Regions from separate parts of the Alishewanella sp. WH16-1 genome, predicted to be linked through region 1. Evidence: predicted binding sites of a transcription regulator. Region 1 holds the regulator's gene; each other region holds the start of a gene.

Evidence for each region. The regulator LexA, encoded in region 1, represses DNA repair genes until DNA is damaged. The targets are predictions, from matches to a motif close to TACTGTATNNNNATACAGTA.
Region 2: AAY72_RS04840 (DNA topoisomerase III) is a predicted target of LexA. The motif match lies at 1,810-1,829, and genes of this name have one in related genera.
Region 3: dinG (ATP-dependent DNA helicase DinG) is a predicted target of LexA. The motif match lies at 2,460-2,479, and genes of this name have one in related genera.

What each region holds. Positions count from the first base shown of each region.
Region 1 covers NZ_LCWL01000145.1:62,335-66,606, reverse strand. Annotated here, with positions in the region: gene plsB (glycerol-3-phosphate 1-O-acyltransferase PlsB) at 1-2,043, opposite strand, end outside; gene lexA (transcriptional repressor LexA) at 2,179-2,802, shown strand; gene coxB (cytochrome c oxidase subunit II) at 3,321-4,272, shown strand, end outside.
Region 2 covers NZ_LCWL01000047.1:10,220-14,491, reverse strand. Annotated here, with positions in the region: gene AAY72_RS04840 (DNA topoisomerase III) at 1-1,785, opposite strand, end outside; gene AAY72_RS04835 (hypothetical protein) at 2,126-3,871, shown strand; gene AAY72_RS04830 (hypothetical protein) at 3,884-4,272, opposite strand, start outside.
Region 3 covers NZ_LCWL01000135.1:23,724-27,995, forward strand. Annotated here, with positions in the region: gene AAY72_RS14350 (TonB-dependent siderophore receptor) at 1-1,910, opposite strand, end outside; gene dinG (ATP-dependent DNA helicase DinG) at 2,507-4,272, shown strand, end outside.

The DNA of each region.
Region 1 (4,272 bases):
CTGCTGCTGTAACATTCCAGCCTGCACTAACTGTTGTAACAGTTGTTTGCTGTAGTTGCTAATTGATGGCACATATAAAAACAGTTCATGACGCAGTAAACCATAAAGCTGTTCAACCATCGCCAGTAGCTGTTGTTGTGATTGTTCCTGCTGCCGTAGCACGGCTGAGGCTAACAGCGCCGGGATGATAAACAGATGCAAAATGTTATTACGGTAATAACTCATCTGCACCGCATGTTGCGGGCTCAGGCTCACCAGTTCACCAAAACTGTCTGTGGCTAACTGAATTTTCTGCATCTTGGCGGCATGGGCAATCATTTGGGCTGGCGTTTGCTCTGGCAAACTGACATTCGCGTGATATGGCACCATACGCTGTAAGTTCAAATAGACTTCGAGTTGCCGCTCTAACTCCTGCCGTGTCAAACTTTGCTCGTCACTGGCTAATAAGCACAATGCAATCAGGTTAATGCTGTTTAACGCCGCCGCCTGGTTAATATGACGCATAATCTGATCTGACAGTTTAGCGACCACCGGATTTAGCCATTGCGGTTTTGGCGCTTCTAACGGGTTAATTTCGGTTTTCCAGTCCGGTGCCTGTTGATTCAGATAATGGTTCAGCGAAATCGGTTCACCAAAATTGACATAGCCATAACCATAATCCCGCAAATTGCGAATGGCCTTCAGCACGCCAAGCACTGACTCTTTCTGCTTACCCGAGCCCTGCAATTCACTGAGGTAAGTATTCACCTCCATGACGTGCTCATAGCCCAGATACACCGGTACCAGGGTGACGGGGCGGTCAATACCGCGCAGCATCGACTGCACAGTCATCGCCAGCATGCCGGTTTTTGGCTGTAACAACCGACCGGTGCGGCTACGACCGCCCTCAGTGTAGTATTTCACGGCGTAGCCTTTTATAAACAACAGGCTGAGGTATTCGCGAAACACCGCCGAATAAAGCTTATTACCGCTAAAGCTGCGGCGGATAAAAAAGGCACCCCCGCGGCGAAAAATGGTCCCGGCGGGCCAGAAGTTCAGGTTAATACCGGCGGCGATATGCGGTGGTACCAGACCCTGGTGGTAGATAATGTAGCTTAACAGCAGATAATCCATATGGCTGCGATGGCAGGGTACATACACGATTTCGTGACCTTTCTGCGCCAGATCGCGTAACTTGTCGGCATTGGTAACCTTAATGCCGTAATACAATTTCTGCCACAGCCAGCTGAGAATACGGTCGCCAAAGCGTAGAGTCGAGGTGCGATAGTCGGCAGCGATTTCCTGCAACAGTTTACGTGCTTCCTGTTGCGCTGCCTGATAGCTGATTTTTTTACTACTGGCCTCGTCGGCAATGGCTTGCTTTAACGCCGGTGACGCCAGCAGGGCATTGAATAACTGCGCTCTGGCGATCAGTTTCGGACCCGTTGCGGCCAACCGCTGCCGGTAAAAATGGATCCGCGACATGCGCAGCAATTTGCGGGCAATCTCCTGTTCGGCACCAAACTGCGCCGCCATTTGCTGCAGGTCGACCGGCTTACTTAACCGTACCAGAGTATGGCGGCCAGAAATCAGTACGATTAACAGCTTTGCCAGCCAGTTCGGGGCATGAGCTTCGCCAAGCAACCATTTTATACTGTTTTCTTTGCCCGGCGCCCGACCCCAGAGGATGGCTGCGGGTATTAACTGCGCCTGCAACTTTGGATTAGCCAGATGAGCGGCCAACAGCTGCTGGCCTTGTTGTAATGCCCGGGTTTTGCCTCGACCGCCAATCAATTGATGCGGCTGTTCCAGAAACAGCGTGCGTGGCAGTGATTGCTCATCCAGCTTGACCCGGCTTAATGGGTCAGGTAAGTCCAGGACGCGGCAAACCCGGCGCAGTGTCGCCAGATCAGAGGCGGACTCAGTATGGCAAATATAGAATAATGGCCGGTCAGTGCAGATCTGCAGCTCATGGATTGGATTATCCGGTACGATTTTAAACTTTACCAGTAGCCGGATCGGCCAACTTAACAGTTTGGTAAACAGCGACAAGCCTGACAACATAACCTTACTGACCTGAAAAAATGGGCGCTAAGAATAGCATAGCTGATCGGTGAGGCAAATTTTGCTGCGGCAGAAAACTTGGCAAGCTGAAAAAGACTGTATATACTCACAGTAAATACTGTATGGGTAGCCAGCATGATTAGACCATTAACGCCACGTCAGGCAGAAATTCTGCAACTGATTAAAGATTATCAAAGTGAAACCGGGATGCCGCCAACCCGCGCTGAGATTGCTGTGCGTCTGGGTTTTAAATCGGCGAATGCCGCCGAAGAGCATTTAAAAGCGTTGGCAAAAAAAGGCGTGATTGCGATGTTGCCCGGTACGTCCAGAGGGATCCGGCTGATTGAAGATGACACTGCACCGGAACAGTTGGGATTACCCTTAATCGGTAAGGTCGCTGCTGGTCAGCCGATTTTAGCGGCAGAACATGTACAGGATCACTATCAGATTGATGCAAACCTGTTTAAGCCGCATGCGGATTTCCTGCTACGGGTGCAAGGGATGAGTATGCAGGATATCGGCATTCTGGATGGTGATTTACTGGCCGTACATAAAACACATCAGGCGCTGCCTGGGCAAGTGATCGTGGCCCGCGTTGATGACGAAGTCACCGTGAAACGTTTTCAGCGCGATGGCCATCAAGTATTGTTGTTACCGGAAAATCCGGATTTTCAGGTGATAAAAGTCGATTTACGGCAGCAGCATTTCGCCGTGGAAGGCCTGGCAGTTGGCGTGATCCGTAACGGCAGCTGGTTATAATTCCACCTGTTCTCAATAAGTTATTTTCCCCAAAGCACTGGTATGACCATTTGGTTTTATCGGTGCTTTTGCATTTTAGGGGTTTACATAATTCAATTCCTGGACAATTCTTAGACGGTAGCTGGTGAAAAAATAACAACAGGTGTGCCACTACTGATTTCAGCGCTAGCCTCGAAATCAACCCAAAAAACAATAACAAGAATAAAATTGCGAAACTTATTTACCCAATAGCATTGACGATGCGGGTAGGCGGCAACTGAATGCATCCCTAAGAACATAGTAGCCCTATGTGACTGGGGTAAGTGAAGGCAGCTAACACCCCCGTATCTTCAAGGAAGAAGGGTATAGCACATAGATTCGGTTGGGTGGGTAGTAAAAAAACCGTGTAGTTCTGTGTACTTAGTTTCTGCAATTTGCTTTGCAAATGACAGAGGAGAAGTACAGTGACAAACGCGCGTTGTCTGCTTTGGTCGCTGCCGACCCTGCTTTTTGCCGCATCGGCAAACGCATCAAAATCCATGCCTTTAAATATGACCAAAGGCGCCACTGAAATCAGTCAGCAGGTTTACGACCTGCATATGACCATATTTTGGATTTGCTGTGTTATCGGTGCTGTGGTGTTTGGGATCATGTTCTGGTCCATCATTCGCCATCGTAAAGCCAGGGGAGTGCAGCCAGCTCAGTTCCATGAGAGCACTAAGGTTGAAATTCTATGGACTGCCATTCCGGTAGTCATCCTGATCGGTATGGCTATTCCAGCCACCAAAACCCTGATAGCGATGGAGGATACCTCTGCGGCAGATGTCACGGTATTGGTGACTGGCTCGCAGTGGAAGTGGCATTACAAATACCTGGAACATGACCTGGAGTATTTCTCACTGCTGGCCACCCCGCGCGAACAAATCGCAAACAAATTAGCGAAAGGTGAAAACTACCTGCTGGAAGTTGACCGGCCGCTGGTGATTCCAACCGGTAAAAAAGTGCGTTTTCTGATGACCTCGGATGATGTGATTCACTCCTGGTGGGTACCTGCCTTTGCCATAAAAAAAGATGCCAATCCTGGCTTTATTAACGAAGCCTGGACCCGGGTCGATGAACCGGGCATTTATCGTGGGCAATGTGCCGAGTTGTGCGGTAAAGACCACGGCTTTATGCCAGTGGTGGTGATTGCCAAGACCCCCGAAGATTATCTGGCATGGGTGGCACAGGAAGAGAGCCGGATCGCTGCCGAAAAAGCGGCCGAGCGCGAATTGCTGGCGATGAATATGGATATGGCGGAGCTGATGGCAACCGGTGAAAAAGTTTATCAAGGTTGGTGTGTCGCTTGCCATCAACCGACTGGTGGTGGCTTACCCGGTATCTTCCCGGCGCTGAAAGGCAGTCAGTTAATTTTGAATGACCGCCAGGCGCACATTGAAATCATCGTCAACGGCAAGGCTGGTACCGCAATGCAGGCTTTTGGCAAACAGC
Region 2 (4,272 bases), on a different contig from region 1:
CTGACTTATCCCGGCCAGTGCAGCTTCCCATTGTGCTGTCAAATCCGGTAAGGTCAGGCGCTCCGGTAGCGCCGCGATTAACGCTTTGCCGGTGTCGGTGGCCAGAATCGTTTTACCCTGCCGCAGCAGATAGCCCCGTTTAAATAATAATTCGATAATGCCGGCACGGGTCGCTTCGGTGCCAAGACCATCGGTGTCTTTCAGGATCTGCCGTACCGCCGGATCTTTTACATAGCGGCTAATCCCGGTCATCGCCGCCAATAAGGTGGCATCGGTAAAGGCTGCCGGTGGCTGCGTCTGTTTCTCCAACACCAGGGCATCGGCACTGTGTAATAGCTGGCCCTCAGAGAGCGTGGGTAAAGCCGTTGCCGTAACGGGTTCCGCAGCGACGGCCTGCGGATTTTCTCTACCTTTGTCGGGATCGGCCCGGAACAACTGTTTCCAACCTGCTTGCCGCTCGGTTGTCGCCGTGGCGATAAAATGACCGCCATTGATACTGATGTTGACCTTTTGTTCATCCTGCAGCGCAGCGGGATAAAACTGCGCCAGATAATAGTGGGCAATCAGCTGATAGATTTTTTGCGCACTGGCCGCCAGGCGGCCTGGTGCAACCTTATTTGCGGTAGGAATAATCGCATGATGCGCTTCAACCTTAGTATCATCCCAGGCTTTAGAGCGTAAGTTTAAATCCGCGTGCCGGACGGCCGTTGCCAACGTTGGAAGTTGCTGCAAAATAGCCGCCGTCACTGCCGGCGCATCCTGATGGTGAGTCTGCGGCAAATAGCGGTTATCCGAGCGTGGATAGGTGATCAGCTGCTGTTGCTCGTAAAGTTGCTGGCAGATATCCAACACTTGCTGCGCACTCAAACCATAACGTTTAGCTGCTTCAATCTGTAGGGTCGATAAATTCAGAGGTAACGGCGGTGCTAATGTCTTCTGCCGCCGCGTTAGCTGTTCCACCTTTGCCGGCTGCTGAGAGACTTTGCGCTGTACCAGCTCCGCTAACTGCCGCGATAACACTCTACCCTCACTATCCTGATAGGGTTCACAGGCAGCACTGGGTTGCCACAGTGCACTAAAACTTTCCCCGGCGGCGGTTTGCAGTTGAGCCTGCACCTGATAATGCGTGGTACTGACAAAATTAGCGATCTCGGCATCACGCCGCACCACCAAACCCAACACCGGCGTTTGTACCCGCCCCACCGAGAGTACACCGCGATAACCACTTTTTTGGCCTTGCAGGGTGTAAGCCCGGGTCAGGTTAATACCGTACAACCAATCGGCTCTGCTGCGAGCCAGGGCAGAAGCCGATAGGGCAGCGAAATCGCTATTAGCTCTGAGTTGCTGTAACGCTTTGGTCACGGCAGCCGGGTTTAAATCATTAATCAGTAAGCGCCGGGTCGCGGCCAATTTACTTTTCGCCGTGCCGGCCCAATTCAGCACTTCATCCACCAACAGCTGACCCTCACGGTCCGGATCGCCGGCATGCACCAGCGTATCCGCTGCTTTGATCAGTTGTTTCAATAAACGTAATTGTGTAGCGCAACCCTGACGCGCTTTAAGTTGCCATTGCTGAGGCACTATTGGCAAATCCGCTGTCTGCCACTTTTTGTAGCGGGGATCATAGTCTTCCGGCTCAGCCTGCTCCAGCAAGTGGCCGACACACCAGCTGACGACATCGCCATTAGCCAGCCTGATGCACCCCGCTTGCTTCTGCTGTGGTTTAGGTAAAACGGCGGCTATTGCACGCGCCAGGCTGGGCTTTTCGGCGATATAGAGAATCATAACCAGATCAACAGGCCTTAAGATAACTGTATAAATAATCAGTTACTTTAGCCAGAAAATGCCGTGATAGCAAAACAATCTGACGGTGTACCTTGAGTGCTAATACCTTCGGGTTATTTTGATCGGCGTAGAGCCGGTGTTTTCTGTTGAAGAATTTACCAACAAAAAATTAATAATGATATCTATCAAAGCTTTAGTAAATTTCAATCAAACAGCCCTTGCGTTGTGTAAATTTTGTGCAATCAGCGTTTGCTGTCCTACCTGCTATTACGTAAGCTTTCATTCCGGGCCAGTCGTTAATCGCCGCGCCTCCAATTATTAGCGTTAAAGGTACATAATCATGTCGCAATATACTGATGTGAAAAGGATTTGTGATGATTTAGAGAGTTCCGGCAAAGCGGTATCTCTGGATTACTTGCTGTCTAAAGTATCAGATGCTCAAGCCAGTGTTGTGTCACATTATAAAAAGTGGCGCACCGAGCAAGGGCAGCAGCGGCAGCAGGACAACCTGTCCGGCTTTAGTGAAGATTTTATTGCTGCGTTTCAGCGCGAAGCACAAAAACAAACGCAGTGGCAAACTGATCAGCTGACGAAACAGCTGGCAGAGGCGTTACAAGCCGAAGTGAAAGCCGTGGAACAAGTGCAGGCACTGCAACAGCAAATGCGGCAAACCGAGCAACGCAGAACGGAACTGGAACAGGCGCTAACGGCACAACAGCAACAATTGGCAACCCAGGCCGACAATTTTGCTATTGTCAGTGCCGAGCGTGACCAGTTAGCGCAAGAGATGCAACAGCTGCAACAACAGCTGAACACCCAACAACAGCATTTTCAGCAGCTGCAGCTTGAACTGACAGCAGCAGTTGCCGCCAGCGGCGAGCATGCTGAACAAGCGCAACAGTTACAGCAACAACTGTTGGCCGCTCAACAAAATTTGGCCGAACAAGAGCAGCAGTTAAACCAACTGCAGCAGCAGTATCAAAGTGCTCAGCAACAAATTAGCGAGTTGCAGCACGCGGTTAATGCAGCTGAGCAGGCGCAACAGCAACTGCTGCACACTGAACAGCAGCTGGTCGCGTTGCAGCAGCAATTAACTGTGGCGAATGAAGCTGCTACCGCACAGCAAGATCAGTTGCTGCAGCTGCAGCAACAACTGCAACTGGAGCAACAAAAAGCTCTGACGCTGACTGAAGAACACGAGAGCCTGCGTAGAAAAAATGCCGAGCAACAGCGCCAGTATTTCGAGTCTAAAAAACAAATCCATCAGCAATTGGCAGATTATGCCGAACAGTGCGCCGAGCTCACCGCTGAGCGCGATCAGATCCTGGCAAGCTTAAAAACCGGTAGTGCTAACGCCGCCGATACGGCACTGAGTCAGCAAATAGATAATCTGCAACAACAAAACCAGCAACTACAGCAACAGTTAGCTGTCTTGTCTGAACAGCCTGCGCAGCCCGATCCGGCTATCGTTACAGAGCTGCAGCAACAAATTGCATCGTTACAACAACACAACAGTACGCTGCTGCACACCCAGCAGGCAGAGCAAAGCGCAGCCACAGCAGCCCTGCAGGCGGCGCAACAGCAAATTCAGCAACTGCAAGCTCAGCTGGCAGCGGCTCAGGCGGTAAAACAGGATTCAGTAACACGGGAAGCACTTGAAGCTGAACGCGACGAAGCTATTGCGGCGGCGGCGCGCCAGGCAGATCAGGTAGCGGAATTACAGCACGAGCTGCAACAACTTAAAGCTATGTTAAGTGCACCGGCGAATGAGCACACGGATAATGTTGAGCAGTTAAGAGCCGCGATCGCCTTACTGAAACATCAGAGCGCTTTGACCGCGAATCACCAGGCGGAACAGCGCGAAACCATTAAACAATTGCGGGACGAACTGCAGCAGCAGCGCGATCAGGCCATACAAATCCAGGCTGAGCGTTATCAGTGGTCAAAACAAAAGTTGCAGTTAGAAGAGCAGGTTAACTTTGTTAAATCTAACTCTGCTGCCACTATTGAACGCTTAACCCGTTATCGTGAACAGGCGCAGGAGCGGATTGAGCAACTGGAGCGCAAGTTGCAGGAATGTTGTTAAACCAGGTAATGTTTATTGCGGCGGGCAAGCTTTAGCCGGAGCAGCCAGCAACTGCTCCGATGTATAAGCAAAACGCTGTAACGCCTTACGGCTGGCTTCGCTTAAATTTGGATTTTCCAGCTGCAGCACCCGGCGCCGTTCGCAACGTAGCCGGTTAACGATATCGCCATAGTGGCGACGAAAATGCCGTTGCACCATGCCCTCGGCATGAGCGCGCTCCAGGCCCTTTTGTAACCGCTCAGCCAGCTGTGGGAAGCTCTTCGAGACAAAAATCATCGATAACTGTGGGTAATGTAGCAGTAACTGCTGTTCGGCAACTAAACCGCTGGCATGCTCATTTTGCAAATCACGCACTAGTTCGTCGACGCTGCGGGCGAAACAATCAAAGCGCTGTTGTCGCA
Region 3 (4,272 bases), on a different contig from region 1:
CCGATTGTATATTGATCTGACTGTTCAGATTCTAAGTCAGGGTTTGCACGAATAAAGGTATCTACCTGTACCGGGCAAGAACCAAACACGTCACAAGTACGTTGGTCGTTAACTGAAACTGCAGAGAAAGTGGTTTTCTGCGTCAGGATGTCCAGTGACGGTGCACGGAAGCCCTGGCCCCAAGACGCACGTAATACCATGCCATCCATTGGTTCAAAACGGAAAGACACTTTAGGTGCGAAGTCATTACCGTAGTCTGAGTACTTGTCATAACGACCGGCTACTGACATTTCCAGGTTGTCTAGGATTGGGACCAGCGCTTCGAAGAAAGCAGATTTAACAGTACGGTCACCACCGGCTGAGTTACCCGCAGAACCACCAATCTGACCGGCTTCTGACAGTGAATCGTACTGATCGTTGTAGTCTTCTTTGCGGTATTCAGCACCCAGTACACCTTGTACCATACCAGCACCCAGTTCGAACATGTCGAATGAGCCGCTGACATAGGCTTCGTCCTGGTTAAAGAAAGAGATACGAGAAATCGTCGCTTTCATCGCATTCAGAACTTCTTCCGGGTTCTGGCTAGGACGTTGTAAGTCATAGATACCGCGTTCGATATAATCCCAGGCGGTAGAACGAACGATGTAGTTATAACCGATATCGTAAGTTTTGCTGCGATTACGGCGTACACCGAAGTCCAAATCTACGCCACCCAACATACCCTGAGCACCGGCCAAGAAGTCTGTACCTTCGTTGTTAACATAACCGTCACGGTTACCTAACGCAGCATAGCGATGATAAATATAGATATCTTGAGGAGCTCCGACAGACGGATCGAACGGCACTGCATTTGGATTGGCTGGGTTGTAGAACCAGGCATTCGGGTTAGTTGGGTTGTTGACACTGTTCGCAGAAACTGGGGCCCAGTCCGGTGCGGGTGCGTAACGACCGAATGAGCCAGATTTTGATACTGACGCATTCATATAAACTTGCCAGTCATCTGTAACCTGGTGACGGGCTTTGATAAACAGAGATTCGTTACGGGTAGAAGCTTCGTTCGCGTTAGTTGCGTTGAAGTTATACTGACAGCGAGGGAAACCAACAATAGTGGTCGGAATAAAGTTTTCTTCAGTGCAACCACCAGGTATTGCTCTCAGATCTTCTTCAACATCTTCCCAGTTATTACCGTATAAAGAACTACCTGGCACTACCCATGGGTAATCGCGTTCAAATACGATGTCACGGCTGTTCCACGATACACCACCGATCAGGCTGGTTTTAGCAGTAGAAGAACCGAATACGACTGAACCGCTTTCAGTGTCACCACCTTCTTTTGGAACAGAGGCTTCACCCATGCTGACGTTAAACTCAACACCGTTAAAGTCTTTACGGGTAATGATGTTAACTACACCACCCATAGCGTCTGAACCGTACATCGCAGAAGCACCGTCAGACAGAATTTCAACCCGCTCAACCGCACCGATAGGGATAGAGTTTAAGTCTTGGGTTGCGCCAGTTGATGGTGATTTTGGCAGACGACGACCGTCAACCAATACCAACGTACGGTCAGCACCTAAACCACGCAGGTTGATTGATGCAGTACCTTGCGCTGAGCTACCAGATTGTGGACGGAATGAACCGGTTGAGTTGAAAGTGGTACCACGCAGTAAGTCTGATACAGACAGCTGGCCAGACATATCAATCATTTCACGGTCAATTACCGTAACCGGTAAAGCACCTTCCAGGTCAGTACGTTTGATACGTGAACCTGTTACTTCAATCCGCTCAACTTTAGCGGCTTCTTCTTCCTGCTGTGCTTCTTGAGCGACAGCAGTGCCGGCGAACGCTGAAGCGGCACCGAAAGCGATGGCTAAGCGCACAGCCTTGCTTAATTTATTATTTGAGTACATGTATTTCTCCCTGGACCACGTTTAGTGATTCTGTTTTTCAGTTACTAAGTTTTTTGCCGGGCGCCGCCTTTTTACTGGCAACTACCCCGAGTAACGCGCCCTGATAATAAACGCAATTTTTCAGCAGGGTCAACCGCTTTTACGGAACATTTTTTAGTAAGGCTGGTCTGAGTGCGTCGGATATCAGTGCGGGGTCGAGGCCAGTCATACATTATGCTTACAAAAAACGATCAAGCCATGCTGATAAAGGTTTATAAAACGTAAATTTCGTAAACAAGCACGATCTATAGCGTCTAGTAAAGCAGCAACCACGAATTTCAGTCGATTTTTACTGTAAACAAAAAATTACCGGAAAATACTGCTCTTACCAGTTATCACACAACCGATTTTGAGCATTTATCGCGACCAGCAGCAAAATAATAACGATAAATTACCTTCGCAGCGTCTTTTTCAAGGTAGTTTTGTCGTTCTAAGCCAGACTACGGCGCTTTACCGCCAACCATGCCAACCCCGGGCTAGGCAGCGCCAGAAAAGACAGCTAGAATGCCAAACTGTAAAAATATACAGATATGCAACTTGAATAATCAATAGCCCCCATGCTCTCAGAACCGTTAAAACAACAGATCCGGCAGTGCCATCAGCAACTCAAGCAACAGTTGCCCGGCTACCGCGCGCGACCGGCACAGAACAAACTGATTGCTGAGATCAGTAAAATTGTCGCCGGCGAATATCATCGCCAGCAGCGGTTGGGACTCATTGAGGCCGGCACTGGCACTGGTAAGTCACTGGCCTATCTGTTAGGCACTCTGCCCTACGCGTTGGCACAAAAGAAAAAGCTGGTTATCGCCACCGCCACCGTGGCGTTGCAGGAGCAATTGGTTAATAAAGAGCTGCCGTTCTTCCTCAAGCATAGCGGACTGCACTTTGATTACACCTTAGTAAAGGGGCGCCAGCGCTATGCCTGCATCGGGCGCTTGCAGCAACTGATCGGGCAACCCGTATTATTTACCAGCCCGGAGTTATCTCAGGATCAGGCAACGCAAAGCCTGCTGAAGCGCTTGCTAAGCGCCTGGCAACAGCGACATTGGCTTGGCGACCGCGATACGTTGGCTGAAGGATTACCTGATACCGTCTGGCAACAAATTCAGGCCGATGCGCATATCTGCCATAAACAACATCGTCAGCATCTGGGTTGCCCGTTTCATCTGGCCCGGGCGGAAATTGCCGACTCGCAGGTACTGGTGGTTAACCACAGCTTATTGTTATCCGACTTACTGGCCGGTAATTCGGTATTGCCGGCGCCAGATGAGTGCATCTATGTGATTGACGAAGCGCATCATCTGGCAGACTGCGGCCGGGAGCTGCTCAGCGCCAGCGCGCAGTTAACTGAGCAAAACGTCTGGCTGGAAAAGGCGCGCAAGCAATTACAACTGTTACAGGGCTTGCTGCCGGAGCGTAGCCTGAAAGATTTACTTAAACTTGACGACCTACTCAGCGACTTTGCGGCCACGCTAAAACCGCTGGAACGCAGCTTACGTGATTATTTACCACAATGGTTTCCACAGGCATCGCAAACCGAATACCGCTTTGTGCATGCTGCGTTACCCAAATTATGGCAACAGCAGGCAGAGCCACTGGCAGAGAGCAGTAGCAAAGCCCTGAACTGTTGCGATCGGCTGCTAACTGAGTTGCAGCAACAACTCAACGAACAACCGAAACGGCTGCGTAGCCAGCCGCAGTTAATTGGCGATTTAGCCCTACTGCGCCAACGTCTGGAGCACCAACAACAGCTGTGGCAACTTTACGCGCAACCACAAAAAGACATCGCGAATCAGGCGCGTTGGCTGAGCCGCGAGACGGCGCAAAGCCCGCTTTATCTGCACGCCAGCCCATTAAGTGTTAGCCATAAACTAAGCCAGTTGCTATTTCAACCCGCCTTTGCCGTAGTACTCTGTTCAGCAACACTGCGACTACTGAATAGTTTTGAGCATGCGAAACGTGAACTCGGATTGCTGGATTTTGCTGCGCTACAATGTCTGCAGGTCGACTCCCCCTTTGCTTACGCCGAGCAGGCAGAGATGATTTTACCGACCACCCGCTGCGAGCCGACAGCGGCAGACTTTAGCCAGGAATTAATTAGATTACTGCCCCGCTATCTGGATGCCAAAAAAGGCAGCCTGGTGCTGTTTGCCTCTTACTGGCAAATGCAGGAGGTGGCAGCCGCCCTAAGACAACAGGGTTTTTCATTATTGGTACAGGGCGAAGCGTCACGTCAGGCACTACTGGACCTGCATAAAAGCCGGGTGCAGGGCGGCGGCGCCAGCATTTTATTTGGCACCCAGAGTTTCTCAGAAGGCCTGGA